DNA from 4 places in the Streptomyces sp. NPDC000348 genome. Region 2 is predicted to be linked to each of the others. Evidence: riboswitches for the same ligand, from Rfam matches in the RefSeq annotation. Region 2 holds a riboswitch; each other region holds the start of a gene.

The links. A riboswitch is a leader RNA that binds a small molecule or an ion and turns the genes downstream of it on or off. The one in region 2 is predicted to bind cyclic di-AMP.
Region 1: another riboswitch for cyclic di-AMP. It lies ahead of ACFY3N_RS23780 (M23 family metallopeptidase); the one in region 2 lies ahead of ACFY3N_RS26905 (transglycosylase SLT domain-containing protein).
Region 3: another riboswitch for cyclic di-AMP. It lies ahead of ACFY3N_RS35960 (M23 family metallopeptidase); the one in region 2 lies ahead of ACFY3N_RS26905 (transglycosylase SLT domain-containing protein).
Region 4: another riboswitch for cyclic di-AMP. It lies ahead of ACFY3N_RS29790 (C40 family peptidase); the one in region 2 lies ahead of ACFY3N_RS26905 (transglycosylase SLT domain-containing protein).

What each region holds. Positions count from the first base shown of each region.
Region 1 covers NZ_JBIAZD010000012.1:138,817-141,006, reverse strand. The annotation lists gene ACFY3N_RS23785 (M16 family metallopeptidase) at 1-559, shown strand, start outside; cyclic di-AMP (ydaO/yuaA leader) riboswitch at 757-921, shown strand; gene ACFY3N_RS23780 (M23 family metallopeptidase) at 934-1,707, shown strand; gene ACFY3N_RS23775 (GntR family transcriptional regulator) at 1,897-2,190, shown strand, end outside.
Region 2 covers NZ_JBIAZD010000016.1:10,976-13,165, reverse strand. The annotation lists gene ACFY3N_RS26910 (HAD family hydrolase) at 1-350, shown strand, start outside; gene ACFY3N_RS26905 (transglycosylase SLT domain-containing protein) at 314-787, opposite strand; cyclic di-AMP (ydaO/yuaA leader) riboswitch at 793-961, opposite strand; gene ACFY3N_RS26900 (polyprenyl synthetase family protein) at 1,534-2,190, shown strand, end outside.
Region 3 covers NZ_JBIAZD010000040.1:14,957-17,146, forward strand. The annotation lists gene ACFY3N_RS35960 (M23 family metallopeptidase) at 1-938, opposite strand, end outside; cyclic di-AMP (ydaO/yuaA leader) riboswitch at 951-1,108, opposite strand; tRNA gene ACFY3N_RS35965 (tRNA-Met) at 1,410-1,483, opposite strand; gene ACFY3N_RS35970 (dihydrofolate reductase family protein) at 1,547-2,190, opposite strand, start outside.
Region 4 covers NZ_JBIAZD010000019.1:97,477-99,666, reverse strand. The annotation lists gene ACFY3N_RS29795 (hypothetical protein) at 1-266, shown strand, start outside; cyclic di-AMP (ydaO/yuaA leader) riboswitch at 600-802, shown strand; gene ACFY3N_RS29790 (C40 family peptidase) at 806-1,279, shown strand; gene ACFY3N_RS29785 (ATP-binding protein) at 1,325-1,786, opposite strand; gene ACFY3N_RS29780 (helix-turn-helix domain-containing protein) at 1,999-2,190, shown strand, end outside.

The sequences.
Region 1 (2,190 bases), on a different contig from region 2:
CGACCGCGTGTGGCCCGCGCAGGTGCTCGGCACGTACTGCCTGGGCGGCACCCTCACCTCCCGCCTGGACCGCGTGCTGCGCGAGGAGAAGGGATACACCTACGGCGTACGGGCGTTCGGGCAGGTCCTCAGGTCCGCCCCGGACGGTACCGGCGCGGCGATGCTGGCCATCAGCGGCTCCGTCGACACCCCGAACACCGGCCCCGCCCTCGACGACCTGTGGACCGTGCTGCGCACGCTCGCCGCGGAGGGGCTCACCGACGACGAGCGCGACGTCGCCGTGCAGAACCTCGTGGGTGTGGCGCCGCTCAAGTACGAGACCGCCGCGGCCGTCGCGAGCACCCTGGCCGACCAGGTCGAGCAGCACCTGCCCGACCACTACCAGGCCGACCTGTACCGGCAGTTGGCCGCGACCGGCACCGTGGAGGCCACCGCGGCCGTGGTGAACGCCTTCCCGGTGGACCGCCTGGTGACGATCCTCGTCGGCGACGCGGCGCAGATCAAGGCGCCCGTCGAGGCGCTCGGGATCGGTGAAGTCACCGTCGTGACGGCCGAGTAGCGAGCCGCGGAGGACGCGCGCGGGGCCCCGGTGACACGGAAGTCACCGGGGCCCTCTTATGCCCGAATCGGGGCGGAAGTTGCCTGTCTGCCCTGTGGGATGCGCTACAAAAACCGGGATTCGTTTGAGGATGGGGAGACGGCCCGCTTAGCGTCATGCGGGCTGTTCGTCGGGCAGTGCGCCGCACCCGCGGCACCGGACAGCCATCGCCGAGTCCCCGTACGGCGCGAGCCAGGGGAGCCGGGGACCCTCCGCAGTCCCTGGGGTGAATCGGGCGCCCGCGCGTGTCGCGAGGGGGTCCGTAGGAGACCTTCCTGCTCCGAACCCGTCAGCTAACCCGGTAGGCGAGAGGGAAGGAAAGGACCAGCCTGTACATGGCGTTCACCCGCGCCCCGGGCAAGCACCGTCGTCCCAGCCGGATGCAGCGCGGCACCGCCCGCGCGGCGGGCGTCGCGGCGCTCACCACCACCGGCGTCGTCGGCTCCCTCTCGGCCCCCGCGCTCGCCGCCGAGCCCGCCGCCGCACAGACCGGCCTCACGCCCGTCGTCACCCTGGGAGACGCGGTCGCCGACCGGATCGACGCCCAGGCGGCCGCCCAGCACGAGGCCGCCCGGGAGGCGGCCGAGGCCGCCGCGCGGAAGGCCGCGGAGGAGACCGCGCGCGAGAGGGCCGCGGAGGAGGCCGAGAAGGCCCGTGCGGAGCAGGAGCGCGCCGCGCGGGAGGCCGAGCGCAAGCGCCTCAACACCTTCGTCTCCCCGATCGCCGGCTCGTACGTCTCGACCGGTTACCAGGCCGGCAGCTCGCTGTGGTCCTCCGGCAGCCACACCGGTGTCGACTTCCACGCCGCGACCGGCACCCCCGTCCAGTCGGTCGGCATCGGCACCGTGGTCGAGGCCGGCTGGGGCGGCGCGTACGGCAACCAGGTCGTCATCAGGATGAACGACGGCACGTACACCCAGTACGGTCACCTCTCCTCCATCGGTGTCTCGGTGGGCCAGCAGGTCGCCGCCGGACAGCAGATCGGTCTCTCCGGCGCCACTGGCAACGTCACGGGCGCGCATCTGCACTTCGAGGCCCGTACGACCGCCGAGTACGGCTCCGACCTCGACCCGGTCGCCTACCTCCGCGCGCACGGCGTCAGCCTCTGACCGGACCGACCCGCCCACTTCCCGGTGCCCCGGCTCCCCGAGCCGGGGCACCGGTGTTTCCGGGCGGCGCTTGTCCAAAAAATACGCCTGGATTCCGGCCCGCCGTCGTGAATTCCCGCTGATTGCAATAGAGTCACGGAACACACGTCAATCGTCGACGTTTCACGGGGATTAAGCCGGAGGTCCGTCATGCGTATTCCCGCGCACTCGGTGTGCACGGCGATCCGGGACGACATCGTCGCGGGTGTCTACGAGCGCGGCGGCCGGCTCACCGAGGAAGTCCTCGCCCGCCGTTACGGCGTCTCCCGGGTGCCCGTCCGGGAGGCGCTGCGCACGCTGGAGGCCGAGGGGTTCGTGGTGACCCGGCGGCACGCGGGCGCGTGCGTCGCGGAACCCACCGAGCAGGAGGCCGCCGACCTGCTGGAGATGCGTATGCTCCTCGAGCCGCTCGGCGCCTCCCGCGCGGCCCAGCGCCGCACCGAG
Region 2 (2,190 bases):
CACTGGCCACGGTCACCATGTCGGGGCCGGGCACCGTGGAGCTCCAGCCGTGCGGGGTGACCAAGGCGACCGGGCTGGCGCTCGCCGCCGAACACCTGGGGCTGAGCCCGGAGCGGACGATCGCCTTCGGTGACATGCCGAACGACATCCCCATGTTCGACTGGGCGGCCCACGGCGTCGCCATGGCCAACGCGCATCCCGAACTGAAGGCGGTGGCGGACGAGGTCACCACGTCGAACGAGGACGACGGCGTGGCCGTCGTCCTCGAGCGACTGTTCGGCGGGGCGATGACGCTCGCCCCCCAGCGGGTGGCTCAGTACGCGCCGAAGACGTTGTCGATGGAGCCGTAGCGGTCGGCGGCGTAGTTGCAGGCCGCCGCGATGTTCGCGACCGGGTCGAACGGGTCGAAGGCGGTGCCGGGCACGTGGTACGCCTGGAAGGTCGGGTCGATGACCTGCAGCAGGCCCTTCGACGGGGTGCCGGCGGCGGCGTTGGAGTCCCAGTTGTTGACGGCGGCCGGGTTGCCGGAGGACTCGCGCATGATGTTGCGGTGGATGCCCTCGTAGCTGCCCGGGATGCCGTTCTGCGCCATGACGTCCAGCGCCTCGCGGATCCAGCCGTCGAGGTTGTCCGGGTACGCCGTCACGGAGGTGGCGGCGGTCGTCGTCGGCTCGGTGGTGGCCGCGGAGGCGCTGGTCGCGCCGAACAGCGGCAGGGCGACCACGGCGACGCCGGCGACGGCGAGGGAACGGGCGAGGCGGCGGCGGTGCTGACCGTAAGCAGGCATGTCTGGGTTCCTCTCCTACGCCTGCGAGGTGAGCTGTCGGGTTCGGGCGGGAGAGTGCCCGGCCGTGCCCCTGCGGGCATGGCTTCACCCCTAGCCGTTCCGGCGCGTGTCCGGCCCGGCGGCCTACCTGGGTCCCCCACTCCTGCCGTGCTGAGTGATCGTCGTCGGTTGATGCGGGCGGCGGCAGGATTAGGCGTCCACCCGGCAGGCCGGGAACGTATGCGAGAGCACATGTCGGGAACAAGTGCGGGAATCACACAAGGCGCCGTTTGATCTTGCAATGGGGGTTTTGAGGCACTTGATCCTTTGCGAGTGCCAAGGGTCAACTCCGTGTCGCGGAGGGGGAGAAGGCGGGTGGCGGCCCGTGGTGGGGGTATCGGTTCGCGCGTGAGCCACTTCACTGGGGATTGCCTGTGAGCGCATTTATCGCCAAGCGGAATTCGCTCAGTATTTGCGGCAAATCGGACGCCGGGAGGGGCAGGATGGTGCGCGCGGTGAACCGCGACCCGGGAGGCGGGTCGGGGGCCGGGTCGAGGAGTGGATTACTACGTCCGGGAAAGTCTGAGAATGTCCGTTGTTATCAAACGATCAAAAGCGCTCCGCCCTTGATTCCGTGCCGCCCTGCCGGTAACCCCGGGCGCTGGCGGTGATCGAAACGTGACCGGATACGCTGACTTGAGTGATGGCAGCGACCTATCGACATTCCGTGTAACCGCCAGTGGACACCAGCAGACAGGAGACCCCTCGTGACCGTCGTCGGGCCGTTCGGGCTGAGCGTGCGGGACCAGGCTCTGGAAGCCGATGTCCAGGCCGGGATGACGGCTGTCGAGGAAGGACTGCTCGAGGCCACCAAGAGTGAGGTCCCCTTCATCACGGGAGCCGCCCAGCACCTGGTGCGGGCCGGCGGCAAGCGGTTCCGCCCGCTGCTCGTGATGCTCGCCGCCCAGTTCGGCGACCCCTACGCGCACGGTGTCGTGCCCTCGGCCGTGGTCGTGGAGCTCACCCACCTGGCCACGCTGTACCACGACGACGTGATGGACGAGGCCGAGGTGCGGCGCGGGGTCGACAGCGCGAACGCCCGCTGGGGCAACTCCGTCGCGGTCCTCACCGGCGACTTCCTCTTCGCGCGGGCCTCGCACATCCTGGCCGACCTCGGACCGGAGGCCGTGCGGGTGCAGGCCGAGGCGTTCGAGCGGCTGGTCACCGGGCAGATCCTGGAGACCGCGGGACCGCAGGACGGCCGCGACCCGGTCGACCACTACCTCGACGTGCTCGGCGGCAAGACCGGCTCGCTGGTCGCCGTCGCCTGCCGGTTCGGCGCGATGATGTCCGGGGCCGAGGAGACGGTCGTGGACGTGCTGACCCAGTACGGCGAGCGGCTCGGCGTCGCCTTCCAGCTCGCC
Region 3 (2,190 bases), on a different contig from region 2:
TGGGCCCCGGTGGAGTTGCCGGTGGAGCCGACGCGGCCGATCACGTCGCCGGTGCTGACCTTCTGGCCGACGCTGACGCTGATGGAGGACTGGTGGGCGTACCAGATCTCGGTGCCGTCGTCGAGCGTGAGCACGGTCTTGTAGCCGTAGGAGCCGTCCCAGCCGGCGGAGGTGATCGTGCCGGTGTGGACCGCCTTGATCAGCGTGCCCGTGGGGGCGGCGAAGTCGAGGCCGGTGTGCTGGCCGGAGGACCAGTAGGCGCCGGCCTGGCCGAAGGTCGAGGTGATGGTGTACGAGGAGGTCGGCAGCGCGTACTGCTTGGCCAGCTCGGCGAGGCGCTCGGCCTCGGCCTTCTTCCTGGCCTCCTCCTCCGCCTTCTCCTTGGCGGCCTTGGCCTTGGCCTCGGCCTCCTTCTCCGCCTCGGCGGCGGCCTCGGCGGCCGCCTTCTCGGCGGCGGCGACGGCCTCGGCCTGCGCCTTGCTCTCGGCCTGGTCCTGCTGCTGCTCGACCTGCGCCATGATCCGGGCGCGCAGCGCCTCGCCGGCGTCGGCGGCGCCCTGCTCGGTGTCGGCGGCGGTCATGCCGAGGGTGCTGAGGGGGGTGGACGATCCCTCGGGGGTGGTTTCCTCGTCGGAGATGAGGGAACCCACGTTGGGGAGGTCGGGCATGGAGATCGAAACCGGCGGCTTGCCGGTCTGGGCGCTGGCCATGCCGCCGGCGCCGACGGCCGCTATGACGCCGACGCCCAGGACGGTGGAGCTGCGGGCGAGTCCTCCGCCGCGCTGCTTGGAGACGCGGTGCCGGCCGCGTACGGGGCGAACGGAATCCGCGGTGGGGTTCCACTCCTCGAAGGGGCCCTCGTCGGTGCGGACGCCGCCGTAGGCGAAGGTGTCGCTCGGTTTGAACGGGGCCTCGGGGGCAGGCGGGTTGGACGCCACGTGGGCGTGCTCCTTTCCTTCCGTCTTCGCCTACCGGGTTAGCTGACGGGTTCGGAGCGGGAAGGTCTCCTACGCGCGTATACGAGCCGTGGTGCCACGGCGGTATCCACGCGATTCACCCCATGGTGGTGGTTCCCCGGTTCCCTTGCGGGATTCGGCGCGTGCGCACGGAGCCGACGTCTGTGACGGCTGGGACGACCGCGCTGCGTTATCGAACGTTAATAGACGCGAGGGCCTGATTCCAAGCCGTTCCTCTTGATCTTTAACGATTTCCGCGTGGACTTAAGTGCCACGAGCGGTCAAAAACGGGCGAGTTGACCGCACCTCAGGTGACGGATCACTTCTGACCGTTCGTCAGTCGTTATGCGCTGCGGGGTGGATCGCTCACTCTGGGTGAGACCGTTGGTCGGGAAGGGGGAGCGGAAAACACCGAGGGCCGGAATCCTTTGGATTCCGGCCCTCGGCCTTCAGTAGCGGGGACAGGATTTGAACCTGCGACCTCTGGGTTATGAGCCCAGCGAGCTACCGAGCTGCTCCACCCCGCGTCGGTAAGACCAGTGTACGTCATCCGCAGGACATGGCGCACACCCATGATCGCCGGCCCCGGTTCAGCGGCCGAGCAGATGTCCGTTCGGCGCCTTGGCCCGGTCCTCGTGCTCCGGCAGGACGACCACGGTGGCGCCCCCGGCCGCCAGTACCGCGCTGCCGTCGGCGCCCGCCACGAACGTGTCCGGCTCGCGCCAGGCCGTGACCACCCGCCGTACGCCCGCGTCCAGGATCAGCCGGGCACAGGGTGCCGGCCGGGACGCGCGGCGGGCGCAGGGCTCCAGGCTGGAGTACACGGTGGCGGTGACGAGCCGGGGGTCCGTGGGATCGGCCTTGGCGAGCGCGGCCTCCTCCGCGTGCACCACCGGGTCGCCGCCCTCCCGGGAGTGGCCGCGCGCCAGCTCCGTACCGTCGGCGGCCACCACGACCGCGCCCACGCTGAACGCCGTCGCGGAGGGCGGGCACTCGGCGGCCAGCTCGCAGGCGAGGGCCAGCCAGTGGTGGTCGGCGGCGGAGGGCAGCGGGCCGGTGCCGGGGGCGGTGGGCTCGTAGCGCATCAGGACGACGTCGCCCACCGGGCGGCTCTCGACCAGCCGCAGCCGGCCGCCCTGGTAGGGGCCGGGGCCGAAGAGGCGGGGGGCCTCGGGGTCACCGACGAACAGCGGGGCGAGGACCAGCTGGAGCTCGTCGGCCAGCCCCTGGGTGA
Region 4 (2,190 bases), on a different contig from region 2:
CGGAGGCCGAACTGATCGACCGTTACCTCGAGGCCGTCGACCTGCTCGGCCGGATCAACCCGGCCCTGGACGGTGACACCTATCGCGGACTGCGCGCGGCCCAGGCACTGGTCGGCACGGCCGTCGCGCTGCGCGACGCGCTGACCCTGATGCACCGGCGCGGCGAGACCGAACTGCACTCCGGCACGCTGGCCCGGGCCCTGCGGGTGCTGGACGGCGAACGGCGCACGGCCCGGGTCACACTGCCGCCGGACCCCGGCAGTTGAGACCCGCGGGGTCCGGACGGCGTCCCCGGCCGGTGGTGCGCCGCGGCCGGGGTTGAAACGGACCAAACGGCGTACCCCCGTCCGGCGTAGACGAACCTGCTGTTTTCGGGCCCTCTCGGTTGCGCAACGCGCGTACCGCACAGCCGGAACGGTGCTTTTCACCCCTGGTCCGGGGCTCCCCGAGCTCTCGGCGAGGACCCGAACAAGGAGGTGTCCACCCGAACGGGTGAGTGGTGAGTAACAACACAAATCCCACGTTCCGTTGGGATTTCGATTGCGTCATGAGCCAAGATCCCTGACTGACGACAAGACCCCGCCGCCGCGGCGGGGCGATCCGGGCGGACGCCGAGTCCTGCCGCCGCCCGGATGACCGGTCGACAGGAGTGGATCGGCAGGAGTGGAGGACCCAAGCACGACGGGCCGCCGGGACGTCAGTTCCGAGCAGCCCTTGGGGTGAAGCCGCACATGTGCGGCCGGGCCACTTCGCCAGCCCGAATCCGACAGGTCATCCTTCACAGGCGGCTGACGAAGGGTTGCGCATGACTGCGCTCAATCGTGTCCCGTCTCTCATGGCCCGGGCCGGCACGGCCTCGGCCCTCACCCTGGCCGCCGTGGGCGGCTCCCTCGTGGTCCCCGGAGCCGCCTCGGAGGCGGCCGCCGCGAGCCCGGCCGCCAAGGCGCTGAACATCGCCGCCTCCAAGAAGGGCTCGCCCTACCAGTGGGGCGCCACCGGGCCGCACCGGTTCGACTGCTCGGGCCTGACGCTGTACTCGTTCAAGAAGGCGGGCAAGAAGCTGCCGCGCACCGCCGCCCAGCAGTACAACAAGACGCGCCACATCTCCGCCCAGAGCCGCAGGGCGGGGGACCTGGTGTTCTTCCATTCGGGCAGTTACGTCTACCACGTCGGCATCTACGCGGGTAAGGGCAAGATCTGGCACGCCCCGAAGACCGGGGACGTGGTGCGCCTGCAGAAGATCTGGACCCGCAGTGTCTGGTACGGCCGGGTGAGGTGACCGCGGGGGCGGCGGTGCCCCGGGGCACCGCCGCCCGCCGCCCGACTACTGCTCCTGCTGTCCGGCCGCCGTGACCGCTCCGGCGGCCCGGACGGTCCACGGGAGTTCGACCGACACGGTCTTGCCGCCCTCACGCGTGGGGCGGATCCTGAGCCTGCCGCCGCACTCCGCGGTCAGCCAGCGGATGATGACCAGCCCGCGGCCGTTGTCCTGCTGGACCGCCGCGGGCAGCCGCCTGGGGAACCGGGGGTGGCTGTCCGTGACACCGATGTGCACCCGCTCGTCACGGACCAGGACGACGTCCACGGTGAACGTGGGCGACTGCCCGAACGTGTGCTGCACCGCGTTGGTGGCGAGTTCGGAGACGATCAGCCGGACGGTGTCGCACAGTTCCGCGCCCGCCGGCATGCCCCATTCCTCCAGCACGCCCACCACGTGGGCGCGGGCGGCCGAGACCGAGGCGGGATCGCTCGGCAGAGTGACGGATGCTTCCAGATGGTCTGCCATGGCGACGTCGTCCCTTTCCCACGGGCCCGCGGTCCGACACGGAGCGGAAGGTTCGAGTACGGTCCCGCACTGGTGCTTCGCCGCCAGACTGCCATCACCGCACGGCGCAGGACGGCGATCCACCAAGATATGCATATATCTGTCGCTCAAAGCGGTGAACTCTGCGACGGGAGACCGTATCCGGGCGACTCGGAAGGAGTAAGGAGAAGCCCATGCAGCACGGTCCCGCGGTGCGCCGCCGGAAACTGGGCGCCGAACTGCGCGCGCTGCGCACCTCGGCGGGACTCACCAGCGGTGAGGCGGCCCGGCTGGCGGGCTGGCACCAGTCGAAGGTGAGCCGGATCGAGACGGGCACGAGCGGGGTGAAACCACCCGACGTGCGGTTACTGCTCGACGTCTACGGC